3 regions of the Pseudomonas sp. MUP55 genome follow, and region 3 is predicted to be linked to each of the others. Evidence: predicted binding sites of a transcription regulator. Region 3 holds the regulator's gene; each other region holds the start of a gene.
What was found. Region 3 encodes FliA, which starts transcription of late flagellar genes. Its sites were predicted from a motif close to CTAAAGTTTNNNNNNNNNNNGCCGNTAA; they were not measured.
Positions count from the first base shown of each region.

Region 1: a site for FliA is predicted at 2,448-2,475, ahead of SC318_RS00170 (methyl-accepting chemotaxis protein). Genes of this name have one in related genera too.
Region 2: a site for FliA is predicted at 3,248-3,275, ahead of SC318_RS05985 (flagellar protein MotY). Genes of this name have one in related genera too.

Region 1 covers NZ_CP138214.1:40,957-46,771, forward strand. Annotated here, with positions in the region: gene SC318_RS00155 (chemotaxis protein CheA) at 1-457, opposite strand, end outside; gene SC318_RS00160 (STAS domain-containing protein) at 498-785, opposite strand; gene SC318_RS00165 (response regulator) at 809-1,177, opposite strand; gene SC318_RS00170 (methyl-accepting chemotaxis protein) at 1,188-2,402, opposite strand; gene SC318_RS00175 (response regulator transcription factor) at 2,753-3,475, opposite strand; gene SC318_RS00180 (CHASE2 domain-containing protein) at 3,850-5,815, shown strand, end outside.
Region 2 covers NZ_CP138214.1:1,353,765-1,359,579, forward strand. Annotated here, with positions in the region: gene bfr (bacterioferritin) at 1-135, opposite strand, end outside; gene SC318_RS05965 (bacterioferritin-associated ferredoxin) at 336-554, opposite strand; gene SC318_RS05970 (peroxiredoxin) at 799-1,401, shown strand; gene rnt (ribonuclease T) at 1,465-2,139, opposite strand; gene pyrC (dihydroorotase) at 2,136-3,182, opposite strand; gene SC318_RS05985 (flagellar protein MotY) at 3,339-4,247, shown strand; gene SC318_RS05990 (argininosuccinate synthase) at 4,377-5,594, shown strand.
Region 3 covers NZ_CP138214.1:4,114,178-4,119,992, forward strand. Annotated here, with positions in the region: gene SC318_RS18440 (protein-glutamate methylesterase/protein-glutamine glutaminase) at 1-144, opposite strand, end outside; gene SC318_RS18445 (chemotaxis protein CheA) at 193-2,370, opposite strand; gene SC318_RS18450 (protein phosphatase CheZ) at 2,382-3,170, opposite strand; gene SC318_RS18455 (chemotaxis response regulator CheY) at 3,189-3,563, opposite strand; gene fliA (RNA polymerase sigma factor FliA) at 3,731-4,471, opposite strand; gene fleN (flagellar synthesis regulator FleN) at 4,468-5,301, opposite strand; gene flhF (flagellar biosynthesis GTPase FlhF) at 5,407-5,815, opposite strand, start outside.

The sequences.
Region 1 (5,815 bases), 1.9 Mb from region 3:
GCGTTTCGGTAGCCGCGTCTGTGTCGGCTGCGGTCGTTTCGATGATTTCGCTCGGCGTGTCAGGTGTTTGATAGGCACTCAGCGTCGCACGCAGTGTGGCTTCCCGCTCCAGCGCGGATGGGTCGAGTACCTCGCCCCGGTTGGCGACGACCTCGATCAGCTCGAGCATATGGTCACCGCACTTGAGCAGTACGGCGATCAGCCCCGCGTCCACAGCCACTTCGCCATCGCGAATACGGTCAAGTACATCCTCGACGATGTGCGTAAAGCTCACAATGGGCGACAGACCGAACAGGCCGGCGGAGCCTTTGATGGTATGTGCGGCGCGAAAAATCGCGCCGATGGCATCCTGGTCGCCGGGCTCGTTTTCCAGTTGCAGCAAGGATTGCTCCATGGCTTGCAACAGCTCACGCGCCTCCACGATGAATGTCTGCAGTGCCTGATCGAGATTGATCACTTGGACTTTCCTTGTCGACAATGAACGCTGGCGGCGCTGGCTAAGAGGCGGCGCTGCCACATAGTTGAAACGTTTGCATGACCGCTTGGCTCTTGCCGACCACGCTCAATGCGGTGCCGTTGATGCCTGCTTCACGCTGCAGCACTGCGAGCAGCTGCAGGCCGGCGCCGTCCATTTCCGTGACCTCTGACAGGTCCAGCTCAAGACGCGACGCCGCGCCCACTTGCGGCAACAGGGCGGCCGCCAGCTCGGCGACGGTGTAGATCGTCAGTTCGCCTTCAATGCCCACCCGGGCCGTGTCGTCGGCGGTTTCGCAGGTAATCGCCATAGAAGCCTCCTGGATGCCGAATATCAGGGCAGGATCAATTTAGAGACCGCCGACAGCATCTGCGCCGGCTGGAATGGCTTGACCACCCATGCCTTGGCGCCCGCTGCCTGGCCTTCAGCTTTCTTGGATTCCTGCGACTCGGTGGTCAGCATGATGATGGGCGTGAATTTATAGTTGGCCATTTTCTTGACCTCTTTCACGAACGTGATGCCGTCCATATTGGGCATGTTCACGTCGCTGATGATCAGGTGCACCTTCTGCCCGTTGAGCTTGCTCAGTGCATCCTTGCCGTCGCTCGCCTCGATCACGTCGTAACCGGCGCTCTTCAAGGCAATGCCCACCACTTGGCGCACGCTGCTGGAGTCGTCGACCACTAATACATTCTTCGCCATTTTGTGCTCCCTAAAAGAAGGTTATGTCCTGTGAGTCCTTTTGCGCGGCCGCTGTGCCATGGTGCGTGCGCCGCTGTTCGTCCGTGGCGTAGGTCGACTCCATGCTCGCCAGCCACTGACGGGCGTCTACGGTCACTGGCTGATCCGGCGATTGGTTGGCCTGGAGCAGGTGATCGTGCAGGGCGTTCATGTTGTCGCGCACGTGGCTTAGAATTTGGCTGACGCGGTCCTGGAATTGCAGATTCACCAGTACATCGGTCATCTCGTCACGAATGCCGTAGCTTTCCTGCTTGAGCAGATCTGCCGACTCGGCCAGACGCCCGGTGATGTTCTGAAAACGGGCGAGTACGTTCTGGATGCTCTGCTCGGACGCGCCGACGGAATGGCTGTCCTGATCCGCGCTGCTCGATGCAGCCTGTACCAATTGGGTGATCGCATTGTTGATAATGTCGACCTTGGCTGACATCTGCTGGCCGGTCTCGCTCGACTTGCTCGACAAGCTGCGTACGGCATCGGCGACCACGGCGAAGCCACGCCCTGCTTCGCCGGCGCGGGCGGCTTCGATGGCAGCATTGAGCGCCAGCAGGTTTGTTTGCGCGGCGATAGCGGCGACGTCGGCGGCCATGGTCCGCAGCTCGCCGGTGTAGGCGGTAAGGCTGCGCACTTGGGTCAGCGTCTGGTCGCGGCTGGTTTGAGTGGCCTTGAGCGAGTTGATCACTTGGCTCAGCTCGCTGTCGCTGCTCGCCAGCACCTTGAGTGCACCGTCGGCGGCTTGCCCGTCCAATTCGCCAGCAGCCTGTTGCGAGGCCTGCACAGTTTCCTGCAACCGCGCCGCGATCCCGGTGAAGCGGTTGGCCAGGCTCACGATCGCTTCTTCAGTCTGCTGGCGCGAGCTCTCAACCTGTTTGGCCCAAATCGGCATGGCGCCCAGCAATACTTCGTCCAGCTTCGCCCGCGAGGCCGTGCCGAGGTTCGCTGCGTGCGAGTCCGCCTGGTTCATCAAGGTGTCTGATACAGCGCGCATCACGGCATCCCGGTGCGAACGCGTGCTCCAGACGCATGCGCCGAGGCCGATCAGCAAGAGTGCCGCGCAGGCGGCCAGGTCAGCTTGGGACGTTGATTGCAGCAATACCCAGATGACGGCGGGTACCACAGGGATGAGAGCGAACCAACGAAAGCGCGGTTGAGCGGGATGGTGAATACGACTGGATGGGCGCGAGGTCATGAGTTCGATCCTTGAACATTGTTGCGGATATAAACAACATAGGAGTTATCTGCCTTGTGCGCCGCATCTTTAGGCCTGTACGGGCGCCTTCCGTCTGGTTTGTGACAGGCATATTTACGGGCAGATTGGATCAAGTGAGAAGAGGCAGGACTCGCGTGGTCGATGCTTCAGCCACTCGACTTCTGAAACGTCGTTCATGAGTATGGGCAAGTCGCTTTTGGCTGATTACGGCCCTATTTTGAGCTCAACCCTTCGGGACACCGACCATAAAAAAGGCCGACGCAAAGCGTGGCCTTTTTTTACTCGATGCTTGATGAGTTTTTAAATGCTCCACGTGGAACACTGTCGGTTCAACCCGTGGCGGTCGACGCGACGCTTTCCAGTCGATATCCGTACCCGTAGATCGTCAGCAGCTGCCAACCCCTGTCGGCTGTCAGCCCCAGTTTGTTGCGCAGTCGGTAGATATGCGTGTCCAACGGCCGCGATGACAGCATCTCTTCATGCGTCCAAAACCGTTCATATAGGTATTCGCGAGAAAGCGGCCGGGCCAAGTTAGCGAATAGACAGCTGGCCAGCCTGTACTCCCGCTCGGTCAGGTTGATGGGTTTGCCTGCGCGGGTGACGGTCAGCTCCGCGTCATCGAAGGTCAGGTCGTTAAAGCTCTGTAGTTCGCTGGTAGAAGATTTTTGCAGGCCATGACGCCGCAGAACCGCGCTGACACGCGCTTTGAGTTCGTTAGGACGAAAGGGTTTGCTGACGTAGTCATCCGCCCCACTGTTGAGTGCCATGACGATATCGCTCTCGGCATCGCGGCTGGTGAGCATGATCACGGCAGGCGGTGATTCCATGTGCTCACGGGTCCAGCGCAACAACGCAATTCCGGTGATATCCGGAAGTTGCCAGTCGAGGATCAACAGGTCGAAAGTTTCACGGCGCAGTTGGCGCAGCAGGTCTTCTCCGCGCTCGAAGCAATGCAGGGACCAGGGCTGATCCGGGGTGCTGGGGATTTGTCGCAGTGTCTGTTCCACCCGCCTCAATTCAGCGGGCTCGTCATCCAGTATTGCGACACGCATGAGTGGGTCCTTCCTGAAAAAAACGGCAGCTTAATCAGAGGCACACCGTGCAAGCACTAATAACAGCCTCTGAATCTGAATAATTATGCTGGGATACAACGAGGTTCGAATCTCTCGGTACGCTGATGTCAAAGGCCAGTAACCTGTCGATACTGCTCGGTCCCCTAGGGTAAAGATACCGGCTCCCGCCTATGAGGAAAAGGATCAAGGTACGGTATTGTGGACCGCTTGGACCTGCAGTAAGACCCAAATAAGCTTCACGGGTTGCAACACCTCTGATGCGTTTCATCGTGGCCACCTGGAGGGAGACCGGGGCTTATGACACTTTCATCTGACGATCATTGCGGCTATTTCAGGCCTGTGGCGGTGGCGCTGTGAAACTATGGGGCGAGGCTGAAAAGCGCCAGCCCACCCGCGCGCAGCTGCTGTTTCACGGGCTGGTACGGGAATGGCTGTTGATCGGCCTGGTTTTGTTGCCCTTCACTGCGTACTTGTCCTTGAGCCCAGGCCTGGCCCTGAATAACCCGCTCTACGACAGCCTGCGTCAGTTGGCACCGTTACCCGTAGATCCACGCATCGTGCTGGTGACTATTGACGCGCCAAGCCTGGAAGAACTCGGCCCATGGCCTTGGCCGCGCAGTGTGCATGCAGACTTGATCGAACGCCTGAGCGCCGCCCAGCCTGCTGGCATTTTGTTCGATGTGCTCTTCAGTGAGCCCGGCGACGGCGTAGGTGATCAACGCTTGGCCGATGCGGTGTGCAAGGCAGGCAATGTAGTGCTGCCCATCGTGACTGATAGCAGAGAACGGTTCAGGCAGACTGGGGAGCCATTGTCGCCCTTGCTCAGGTGCGCCAGGGGCATTGGGCATATCAACGTCGAATCGGATGACGATGGTGTCGTGCGCAGCCTCTATCTGCGTGAAGGCCCACCGGGAAGCACACTGCCGCAATTGGCCTGGCTGGCGTTCACGTTGAACGGGCAAACGTCGGGAATGCCGGGAATGCCTCAAGAGCCCCGAAGTCAGCAATGGCATCAGGAGCATGAAATTCGCGTCCCGTTCACCTCTGCGGATGAACGCTTCCCCAGCGTGTCCTACGCCAGCGTACTGCGTGGCGAGGTGTCTCCCGAATGGCTGCGCGGTCGCCTGATTCTGGTCGGCGCCACGGCCTACGGAATGGGCGAAAGTTTCGTTACGCCGCTCTCCTCTACCGGCTCGACGGCGGGTGTGGAGATCCAGGCCAATGTGCTTAATGGCCTGCTGCAGGGGCGCAGCATTGTCGACCTGCCGGGTTGGCTGGCGGCGCTGATGGCGACGTCCCTGGTGGCAGTGCTGCTGGGCCTGCTGCTGTATCGCCCGCGTTATGCGTTATGGATGACGCTTGGCGGCATGGCTGCATCGTTACTGATTTCATGGGTGCTGCTGAACCTTGGGCACTGGTGGTCACCGGCGGCGTGTCTGATTGGGCTATTGCTCAGCTATCTGATATGGAACTGGCGGCGCTTGAGTGTGATCCTCGCCTACTTCGGCTGGGAACTGGCTCGGCTGGATAACGAACCCAAAGTCTTGCCAGAGCGCCGCCGTGCACCGGCAAGCAAAGGTGATGTGCTCCAAGGGCGCATCTTCGCCCTGGAGCAAGCAGTCAGCCGCACGCGCGATACCCGGCGCTTTATGGCCGATGGCTTGGAATGCCTGCCGGTAGCGACGCTGATCACAGATCCACAGGGCAGCATCCTGTTGGCCAATCGCGTTGCACGTGACGTTTTCGGTAATGACCTGGTCAGTGAAAACCTCATCGAACAACTCGCCGACCTGGGTTATCCGCCGCTCAATGACGGCGTTCGCCCCGCCCTTTCGGAGATGGAATTAGTCGAGTTCCGTGACATACACCAGCGCAGCCTGCGGATGGAGCTGGCGCCCTTGCTGCCGGCGGAAGGTGATTTCGCGCTCGGTTGGCTGCTGAGCCTCACCGATTTGAGCAAGGAACGTGAAGCCCAGCAGCATCGCGAGACCATGCTGCGGTTCCTGTCTCATGACTTGCGTGCGCCGCACTCGGCAATCCTTGCACTGTTGGATGTGCATGGCAGCGAATCACCGGTCTTTGCTCAGATCGAGCAACAGGTCCGCCGTGCCTTGGGCCTCACCGAGTCCTTCGTGCAACTGGCCAAAGCCGAGGCTGACGGCTACCAATTCCAGCCCACCTTGTTCGCCATGCTCGTGATGGATGCTTTCGATCAAGTGGCGGTCATCGCCCAGCTCAAGGGCATCCATCTGGTTCACGACCTGGATGAGGCAGACGAAGGCATGGTCTACGCCGATCAATCGTTGCTCACCCGTGCGC
Region 2 (5,815 bases), 2.8 Mb from region 3:
GTATTCGCGTTTGCCCAGCTTTTCCAGGCCCCAATCGTCATACATGCGCGCATGCAGAAAGTACTGATTGATCGCGACCAGTTCATTGGCAAGGATTTTGTTGAGTTGCTGGATGACTGAGATGTCGCCTTTCATGACTGGGGTCCTGCCCTGTAATAGCTGTGTATGGGCGGAGTTTGAGCGGCGATAATCTTGGTGTCAAACCTAAGTTATTGAATAATAAATGAAAATTAATCGGAATAAGAATGTTTGTGTTCCGCGTCTTGGCGCTAACTAATTGAATTGCGGGCATAAAAAAACCGGACGCTGGGTCCGGTTCTTCAAAACACGCTTAATTAAGCGTGTGTAAATTCTGCCGAATAGGGCAGCCCTGACTGGGCTGTCTGCAACTGCGTGAGGGTTTCCCGTACCACTTGCTTGGCGAGGCAGGCGCATTTACCGCACTGGCTGGCAACGCCGGTGGTTTCGCGCACTTCCTTGTAGCTGCAGCAACCTTCATAGATTGCTTCGCGGATTTGTCCGTCGGTGACGCCAGTACAGAGGCACACATACATAAGGGAGACCGTCGCGGGTTTAGGGCTTGAGTGCGATGGATCTTAATGTTAACGAGAATGATTGTCAAAGTAGTTTCATCCTCAATCCGGCGCACATTGCCTGTGCGCTGACGAACGGTTTTTTCGGTGTATGATGGTCGATCTTTACGAAGCGTGACTGCGTCACAGGTCTGTCGCTGAACCAAGGCAGACTCGATGCTGGTCCTGTTACTTCAATCGTCACCCTTACATCAGGAGATATCCAATGAGCGTACTCGTCGGCAAACAAGCCCCGGATTTCGACGTACCCGCCGTCCTCGGCAATGGCGAAATCGTAGACAGCTTCAAACTGTCTGAAGCCATCAAAGGCAAATACGGCCTGGTGTTCTTCTACCCGCTGGACTTCACCTTCGTCTGCCCATCCGAGCTGATCGCTCTGGATCACCGCATGGACGATTTCGAGGCGCGCAATGTTGAAGTGGTCGCCGTTTCCATCGACTCCCACTTCACCCACAACGCCTGGCGCAACACCGCCATCAACGATGGCGGCATCGGCAAAGTCAAATACACCATGGCTGCCGATATGAAGCACGATATCGCCAAGGCCTATGACGTTGAGTCCGAAGGCGGCGTGGCTTTCCGTGGCGCGTTCCTGATCGACGACAAGGGCGTTGTACGCTCGCAGATCATCAACGACCTGCCGTTGGGCCGTAACATGGAAGAGCTGATTCGTCTGGTCGACGCTCTGCAATTCCACGAAGAGCACGGCGAAGTCTGCCCTGCCAACTGGAAAAAAGGCGACAAAGGCATGACCGCTTCCACCGAAGGTGTTGCGGCTTACCTGACCGAGAACGCTGGCAAGCTGTAAGCCAGATTCAAGGTAAAAAAAACCGGCCTGAGAAGGCCGGTTTTTTTATGCACGGGATTCGCTTCAGTCGTTGAAGTCTTCCCAGCCGCCCATCTGCTTCCAGCGGTTGACGATGCCGCAGAACAGCTCGGCGGTCTTCTCGGTGTCGTAGCGGGCCGAGTGAGCCTCGCGACCGTCGAAGTCGATACCGGCGGCCTGGCAGGCTTTTGCCAGTACGGTCTGACCGTAGGCGAGGCCGGCGAGGGTGGCGGTGTCGAAGCTGGAGAAGGGATGGAACGGGTTGCGTTTCATGTCCAGGCGCGCCACGGCGGCGTTCAGGAAACCCAGGTCGAAGCTGCTGTTGTGCCCTACCAGGATCGCGCGTTTGCAACCATTGGCCTTCAGCGCCTTGCGTACGCCGCGGAAAATGTCGGTGAGCGCCGCTTCTTCACTCACCGCCATGCGCAATGGGTGATCGAGCTTGATCCCGGTGAACTCCAGGGCCGCCGCTTCGATGTTGGCGCCTTCAAACGGCTCGACGCGGAAGAAGTGGGTGTGTTCCGGGTACACGAAGCCCTGCTCGTCCATGCCGATAGTCGTCGCGGCAATTTCCAGCAAGGCATCGGTGGCGCAGTTGAAGCCGCCGGTTTCTACGTCGATAACCACAGGCAGGTAGCCGCGGAAACGCTCGGCCATCGGATGGCGCGAACCGCCGCCACCGCCATGTTCCTGTTCGTCATCGTAATGGTCTTCACTCACTTTCTTTCCTCCAGCAGGCGCCAGCGCAGTGTTTCACCGGCGCGCAGCGGGATAACGGTCAACTCGCCAAAGGGCAGGCTGGCAGGGGCGGTCCAGTCTTCACGGACCAGGGTGATGCGGTCGGTATTCGCCGGCAGGCCATAGAAGCGCGGGCCATTGAGGCTGGCGAAGCCTTCGAGTTTGTCCAGGGCGTTGCGTTGTTCGAACGCTTCGGCGTACAGCTCGATGGCGGCAAACGCGGTGTAGCAGCCCGCGCAACCGCAGGCGGCTTCCTTGGCATGCTGCGCGTGGGGCGCCGAGTCGGTACCGAGGAAGAACTTCGGGTTGCCGCTGGTGGCGGCGTCCAGCAATGCCACCTGATGGGTGTTGCGCTTGAGGATCGGCAAGCAGTAAAAGTGCGGCCGAATCCCGCCCACCAGCATGTGGTTGCGGTTGTACAACAGGTGGTGTGCGGTGATGGTCGCGCCGACGTTGGCCGAAGCCTCGGTGACGAACTGCACGGCATCTGCGGTGGTGATGTGTTCGAACACCACCTTGAGGGTCGGAAACAGCTCGACCACCCGGCGCATGTGCTCGTCGATGAAGACCTTCTCCCGGTCGAACACGTCGACATCGCCACGGGTGACTTCACCGTGGATCAACAACGGCATGCCGACCTCGGCCATCGCTTCGATGGCCGGCAGGATCTTGTCGATACTGGTCACACCGGAATCGGAGTTGGTGGTCGCGCCCGCCGGGTACAGCTTGGCGGCGTGGACATAACCGCTGGCCTTGGCCTCGCGGATTTCTTCGGGCTGGGTGCGGTCGGTAAGGTAGAGCACCATCAACGGTTCGAAGCGACTGCCGGCCGGGCGCGCAGCGAGGATTCGCTGGCGATAGGCATCGGCTTCGGCTGCGTTACGCACCGGTGGTACCAGGTTAGGCATGATGATGGCGCGGCCAAACGTTCGCGCAACATCGGCCACGGTTTGGGGCAACGCAGCACCATCGCGAAGATGAATATGCCAGTCGTCGGGACGCAGCAGGGTCAGGCGGTCGGACATTGGGGATTCCAGGCGGGTCAATCTGGTGGGAATGCTACCGGAAAAGACTCGAGCAGGCACTCGCTATCAAGTTTTGCAGGATGCAACCGATAGCACTGGGTATGCCTTAACGATGTATGACGCTTTGAAGTGTTGTAGTAACCAGTGGAGCCTCCCGTGCGCCAGCATTATCTAGCCCTGCTCAGTGTGTTCGCCAGCCTGCCTGCGATGGCCCTCACGTTCCAGACACGTCTGGAGAATATTGAGTGGAAGGTGGAGGGCGACCAGTTCGAGTGCCGCCTGACCCAGCCGATCACCGATTTCGGCTCGGGTGAGTTCGTGCGCCGGGCGGGCGAGCAGGCGACATTTCGTCTGAAAGCCTATAACGGCTCGCTCGGTGCCGGCTCCGCCACGTTATTGGCCGCCGCGGCGCCCTGGCAACCGGGCCGTGGTGATATCAACCTCGGTGCGGTACGCGTGGGCAGTGGCGATGTGTTGTTCAACAGCTCCCAGGCCCAGGCCGGTCGGCTGTTCACTGGCTTGCTCGAAGGCCGCAGCCCGACCGTACGGCATTACGGTCGCGAAGGTGGCTACTCGGAAATTCGCCTGCTGCCGGTGAAGTTCAACAAGGCCTACAACGACTATCAGCTGTGTACGGCCAAGCTGCTGCCGATGAACTACGATCAGATCAAGCAGACCGAAGTCGGCTTCCCGGGCGGGGGCATCGAACTGGATGCGGCGGCCAAGAAGAAGTTGTCGGTGATTGTCGCGTTCATGAAAGCTGACCCCACCGTGAACCACATCGAGTTGAACGGCCACTCGGACAACAGCGGCAACCGCCTGACCAACCGTGATGTCTCGCGACGCCGCGCCCTGGCGGTGATGGACTACTTCAAGGCCAATGGCATTCAGGAATCGCAGGTCACCCTGCGGTTCCACGGCGAAAGCTACCCTCTGGCGCCCAACACCAATGCCGCCAACCGAGCGCGCAACCGTCGGGTCAATGTCCAGCTGGAAAGGGTGGCGGCTCCGGAGAAACCGGCGCCCCAGGCGACAGCTTCCAGCAACCCTGCAGCAACCTCATAACGTGCGACCATCGGTCGCTCGTTCGACATAATCTGTCGCTTTATCTTCATTTGCTGTCGCGCCCCTGTAATTTCACGGTTTTGATCGGTAGAATCGTCGCCTTTCCGTACAACCCCGTGGAGTGATGGCATGGCCGACGTAAACAAGGTCGTTCTCGCGTATTCCGGCGGCCTGGACACTTCGGTGATCCTCAAGTGGCTGCAGGATACTTATAACTGTGAAGTGGTGACCTTCACCGCTGACCTGGGTCAGGGCGAAGAGGTCGAACCTGCACGTGCCAAGGCGCAAGCCATGGGCGTGAAAGAGATCTACATTGACGACCTGCGCGAAGAGTTCGTCCGCGATTTCGTTTATCCGATGTTTCGCGCCAATACCGTCTACGAAGGTGAGTACCTGCTCGGTACCTCCATCGCACGTCCGCTGATCGCCAAGCGCCTGATCGAAATCGCCAACGAAACCGGCGCTGATGCCATTTCCCATGGCGCCACCGGCAAGGGCAACGACCAGGTGCGTTTCGAACTGGGTGCCTACGCCCTCAAGCCCGGCGTAAAAGTGATCGCCCCTTGGCGTGAATGGGACCTTCTGTCCCGTGAAAAGCTGATGGATTACGCTGAAAAGCACGCGATCCCGATCGAGCGTCACGGCAAGAAGAAATCCCCGTACTCGATGGATGCCAACTTGCTGCACATCTCCTATGAAGGCGGCGTGCTGGAAGACACCTGGACCGAGCACGAAGAAGACATGTGGAAATGGACCGTCTCCCCGGAGAACGCTCCAGACAAGCCGCAGTACCTGGAACTGACCTACCGCAACGGCGACATCGTCGCGCTGGACGGTGTCGAGATGACACCCGCCACCGTATTGGCGACCCTGAACCGTATCGGTGGCGAACACGGCATCGGCCGTCTCGACATCGTCGAGAACCGCTATGTGGGCATGAAGTCCCGCGGCTGCTACGAAACACCGGGCGGCACCATCATGTTGCGTGCCCACCGCGCCATCGAGTCCATCACCCTGGACCGTGAAGTGGCCCACCTCAAAGATGAGTTGATGCCCAAGTACGCCAGCCTGATCTACACCGGTTACTGGTGGAGTCCTGAGCGTCTGATGCTGCAGCAGATGATCGACGCCTCCCAGGCCCACGTGAACGGCGTCGTGCGCCTGAAACTGTACAAGGGCAATGTGATCGTCACCGGTCGCAAGTCCGATGAGTCGCTGTTCGACGCCAACATTGCGACCTTCGAGGAAGATGGCGGCGCTTACAACCAGGCGGATGCAGCGGGCTTCATCAAGTTGAACGCCTTGCGCATGCGCATCGCGGCCAACAAAGGACGCAAGTTGTTCTGAGTGTTGTGCCTGTCGTGAAAAAAGCCCCTTGATCAAGGGGCTTTTTTTTTGCTCTGAATATACACATGGGTGCATTAAAGCAGCGCGCACGTTTATTTCCGTTTAGGTCGTGTTTAAGGCGTTCTTGCTAAATCTTCTAAGGTGTTTTTTCGGTTTCAGAATTTTATTCGTCCACGGCAAGGTTTTTTACATCTGCATAGGAACTATGTCTTACAGAAAAT
Region 3 (5,815 bases):
CTTCAACGCAATGGCTTGATCAATCGCCTCTTTGCCGTTGGTGGCCGTGCCGACTACCTGGATCGTTGGATCGGCGGAAAGAATCTCCGAGACGCGGCGGCGGAAGAAACCCGAATCGTCCACCACCAGGACCTTGACTGCCATAAACACTCCGTTAGACGGGGCGGGCATTACTGCCCTGCCCCGCCAGAATCAAATACGCCGTGCGGCGTAACGCTTGAGCATGCTCGGAACATCAAGAATCAGCGCGATGCGGCCGTCACCGGTGATGGTGGCGCCCGACATGCCCGGGGTTCCCTGCAGCATTTTGCCCAGCGGCTTGATGACCACTTCTTCCTGGCCCACCAGTTGGTCGACCACAAAGCCGATGCGCTGGGTGCCCACCGACAGAATCACCACATGGCCTTCGCGCTGCTCTTCATGCTTGGCCGATGCCACCAGCCAGCGCTTGAGGTAGAACAGCGGCAAGGCCTTGTCGCGCACGATCACCACTTCCTGGCCGTCCACCACATTGGTGCGCGACAGGTCGAGGTGGAAAATCTCGTTGACGTTGACCAGCGGGAAAGCGAAGGCCTGGTTGCCCAGCATCACCATCAGGGTCGGCATGATCGCCAGGGTCAACGGCACCTTGATGACGATCTTCGAACCCTGGCCCTTGGTGGAGTAGATGTTGATCGAGCCGTTGAGCTGGCTGATCTTGGTCTTCACCACGTCCATGCCGACGCCACGGCCGGACACGTCGGAAATCTCGGTCTTGGTCGAGAAGCCGGGGGCGAAGATCAGGTTGTAGCACTCGGTGTCGGTGAGACGGTCGGCGGCGTCCTTGTCCATCACGCCGCGCTTGACCGCGATATTGCGCAAGATGGTCGGGTCCATGCCTTTGCCGTCATCGGTGATCGACAGCAGGATGTGGTCGCCCTCTTGCTCGGCCGCCAGGATCACCTTGCCACCGCGTGACTTGCCGGAGGCTTCGCGTTCTTCCGGGGTTTCCACGCCATGGTCGACGGCGTTGCGCACCAAGTGGACCAGCGGGTCGGCCAGGGCCTCGACGAGGTTCTTGTCGAGGTCGGTTTCTTCGCCAACCAGTTCCAGATTGATTTCTTTCTTGAGCTGACGCGCCAGGTCGCGCACCAGGCGCGGGAAACGGCCGAAGACCTTCTTGATCGGCTGCATGCGCGTTTTCATCACGGCGGTCTGCAGGTCCGCGGTGACCACGTCCAGGTTCGACACGGCCTTCTGCATGGCCTCGTCGCCACTGTTCAGGCCCAGGCGCACCAGGCGGTTACGCACCAGTACCAGTTCGCCGACCATGTTCATGATGTCGTCCAGGCGCGCAGTGTCCACGCGCACGGTGGTTTCGGCTTCACTGGCAGGCTTGTCGGCAACCGGCGCAGCGGCGGCACGCGCCGGGGCGGGCGCGGCGGCCGGAGCCGCGGCTTTGGCGGCGACCGGTGCTGGCGTAGCCACCGCCGCGGCGGCGGCAGGGGCCACTTCGGTGAACTTGCCTTTGCCGTGCAGCTCGTCCAGCAAGGCTTCGAACTCGTTGTCGGAGATCAGTCCGTCAGCGGCCGGTTCAGACTTGGCAGCTGGAGCGGCTGCGGTGGCCGCAACGTTCGGCAGGGCATCGGCGACGAACGTGCCTTTGCCATGCAGCTGGTCGAGCAGCGCCTCGAATTCGTCGTCGGTGATATCGGTGCTGGCGCTGGCGGCTGGCGCCGGCGGTGCAGCGGCCGGAGCCACGGCGTCAGCCGCGAACTGGCCCTTGCCATGCAACTGATCGAGCAGGGATTCGAATTCCGCGTCGGTAATGTCTTCGCTGGTCGGCGCGGCAACAGGCGCGGCTGCAGCCGGAGCCGGGGCCTCAGCTTGAGCCTTGACCGCATTGAGCGAATCGAGCAGCTGTTCGAACTCGCTGTCGGTCACGTCCGGCTCGGCTTCTACCACAGGCTCAGGCTCGGCTTGCGCGGCCGGTGCTTCGGCCGCCGGTTCGGCCAGGCGCGCCAGGGCGGCCAGCAGTTCCGGGGTGGCGGCGGTGACCGGTGCACGTTCACGCACCTGGCTGAACATGCCGTTGACCGCATCGAGTGCTTCGAGAATCACGTCCATCAATTCCGAGTCGACCTGACGCTCACCCTTGCGCAGGATGTCGAAGACGTTCTCGGCGATGTGGCAGCACTCCACCAGCTCATGGAGCTGGAGGAAGCCGGCGCCCCCTTTTACAGTGTGAAAACCGCGAAAAATTGCATTGAGCAGGTTCGCATCATCCGGACGGCTTTCCAGCTCGACCAGTTGTTCGGACAGTTGCTCTAAAATTTCGCCGGCCTCTACAAGGAAATCCTGAAGGATTTCTTCATCGGCGCCGAAGCTCATGTGGGTGCTCCTTAGAAGCCTAAACTGGACAGCAAATCGTCTACGTCATCTTGACCGGATACGACGTCTTCACGTTTATCGGCATGAATCTGCGGACCTTCACCCTTGGCGAGATGTTTTTGTGGATCTTTTTCCGAGAGGATCGCTTCGCGGTCATGTTCGATGCCGGCAAAACGGTCGACCTGGCCGGCCATGAGCACCAGTTTGAGCAGGTTGCTTTCCACTTCGGTGACCAGTTGGGTCACACGCTTGATCACTTGACCGGTGAGGTCCTGGTAATCCTGGGCGAGCAGAATGTCGTTGAGGTTGCTGGCCACCGTGCGGTTTTCCTGTTCGCTGCGCGACAGAAAACCGTCAACCCGGCGGGCCAGCTCACGGAACTCTTCAGCCCCCACTTCACGGCGCATGAAGCGGCCCCAGTCAGCGCTCAGGGCCTGGGCTTCAGTGGCCATGCCGTTGACCAGAGGCGTGGCGTTCTCCACCAGGTCCATGGTGCGGTTGGCCGCCGCCTCGGTCAGCCTGACCACATAGGACAGGCGTTCGGTGGCATCGGTGATCTGCGAAATTTCTTCGGCCTGGGGCATGCGCGGGTCAATCTGGAAATTGACGATCGCGCTGTGCAGCTCACGCGTGAGCTTGCCCACTTCCTGGTACAGGCCGCGGTCACGGGTCTGGTTAAGCTCATGGATCAACTGCACCGCATCACCGAACTGGCCCTTTTCAAGGCTGTCGACCAACTGGTGAGCATGTTTCTTCAGGGTCGACTCAAAATCGCCCTGTGACGTTTCGTTATTCTCCATAGCTCCCCCGCGATGGCTTTAGCCGTGGATGCGTTCGAAGATTTTTTCGATCTTCTCTTTCAAGGCCAATGCTGTGAATGGCTTGACCACGTAACCGTTGACCCCGGCCTGGGCGGCTTCAATGATCTGTTCACGCTTGGCTTCGGCGGTCACCATCAACACCGGCAGGCTGCGCAGTTTTTCATCGGCACGCACGTGGCGCAGCAAGTCGATACCGGTCATGCCCGGCATGTTCCAGTCGGTTACCAGAAAGTCGATGCTGCCGCTGTTGAGGATCGGAATGGCGGTAATGCCATCGTCCGCCTCGACCGTGTTTGTGAACCCAAGGTCACGCAACAGGTTTTTTATGATCCGCCGCATCGTTGAGAAGTCATCAACGATGAGGATTTTCATGTTCTTGTCCAATTCGACCTCCAAGCAGTCTTAAACGCGCCCAGCACCTGGACGCGCCACTTCATTCAACAGGCGTTACACAAAAAGGACTGCCCAGGGCACCACGCAACGAAACCGCGAAGGCTCATACCCCCGCGGTAGCGTCTGCAGTGTCCCCACACTGCCTGTCAGCGCGCGCGCCACTCTCCCAACCGCCCCCGCAAGCGGGCCGCGCACTGGCTATGCAACTGGCTGACACGCGATTCGCTGACCCCCAGGACCTCACCGATTTCCTTGAGGTTCAGCTCTTCGTCGTAGTACAGCGCCAACACCAGGCGCTCGCGCTCCGGCAAATTGGCAATGGCCTCCGCCAGCGCCCCCTGGAAGCGTTCATCTTCCAGATCGCGCGACGGTTCCATATGCGCGCTCGCGCCGTCCTCGTGCAGCCCTTCGTGTTCGCCGTCCTGCAACAGGTCGTCGAAACTGAACAGGCGGCTGCCCAAGGTATCGTTCAAAATCCCGTAATAATCATCGAGACTCAATTGGAGTTCGGCCGCAACTTCATGATCTTTAGCGTCACGACCGGTTTTTGCTTCAATTGCGCGAATTGCGTCACTGACCATTCGCGTATTGCGGTGTACCGAACGCGGCGCCCAATCCCCTTTACGCACCTCATCGAGCATCGCACCACGGATACGAATACCCGCATACGTCTCGAAACTCGCGCCTTTGCTCGCATCGTATTTGGTCGACACTTCGAGCAGGCCGATCATGCCGGCCTGGATCAGGTCTTCCACCTGCACGCTGGCGGGCAGACGAGCCAACAGGTGATAGGCAATACGCTTGACCAACGGCGCATAGCGCTCGATCAATTCGCCCTGAGTGTCACGGGCGGACTTCTTGTAGGCGTTGTAGCCGTTCGCTGTCATAGCACCGGTCCTGCGCTCGTCTGATGTACCAATCGCTCGACGAAAAACTCCAGATGCCCCCGAGGGTTGGCAGGCAACGGCCAGGTATCGACCTTCTGGGCAATGGCCTTGAACGCCAGTGCGCACTTCGAACGGGGGAACGCTTCATAGACCGCACGCTGCTTCTGCACGGCCTTGCGCACACACTCGTCGTAGGGCACCGCACCGACGTATTGTAAGGCGACGTCGAGGAAGCGATCCGTGACCTTGGTCAACTTGGCAAACAGGTTGCGGCCTTCCTGCGGGCTCTGGGCCATGTTGGCCAGCACGCGGAAGCGGTTCATGCCGTAGTCACGGTTAAGCAGTTTGATCAGGGCGTAGGCGTCGGTGATCGAGGTGGGTTCGTCGCAGACCACCAGCAGCACTTCCTGGGCGGCGCGCACAAAGCTGACCACCGACTCGCCGATCCCGGCGGCGGTGTCGATCACCAGCACGTCGAGGTTGTCGCCGATATCGCTGAAAGCCTGGATCAGGCCGGCATGCTGCGCCGGGCTCAGGTGCACCATGCTCTGGGTGCCCGAGGCGGCCGGCACGATGCGGATGCCACCGGGGCCCTGGAGCAGCACATCGCGCAGCTCACAGCGACCTTCGATCACATCGGCGAGGGTGTGTTTGGGTGTCAGCCCCAGCAGAACGTCCACGTTCGCCAGGCCCAGATCAGCATCCAGCAGCATGACGCGACGGCCAAGCTCTGCCAGGGCCAGGGACAAATTCACTGACACGTTAGTTTTGCCGACGCCACCTTTGCCGCCGGTCACCGCGATCACCTGTACGGGATGCATGCTGCCCATTTTATTTCTTTACCTTGTCTTGCTTAGACGCAGGCTACAGGGGTTGGCCGCGTGTATCGCTTGCAGGCCATCGATGTAGGTACATTTCACGGTGTTCATCCTGCCTCACCCCACCCGCTTTGCCGGGTTGTGGTAAAGGTCGGCGAACATGTCGGCCATCGCTTCCTCGCTAGGCTCGTCTTGCATTTGCACACTGACAGCACGGCTGACCAACTGATGACGGCGCGGCAGATGCAAATCATCCGGGATCCGCGGCCCGTCGGTCAGGTAGGCGACCGGCAGTTCATGACTGATTGCCAGGCTCAACACTTCGCCCAGGCTGGCGGTTTCATCCAGTTTAGTCAGGATGCAACCGGCCAGGCCACAGCGCTTGTAACTGTGATAGGCAGCGGTAAGAACCTGTTTCTGGCTGGTGGTTGCGAGCACCAGGTAATTTTTTGACTTGATGCCGCGTCCGGCCAGGCTTTCGAGCTGCATGCGCAGGGCCGGGTCGCTGGCTTGCAGGCCGGCGGTA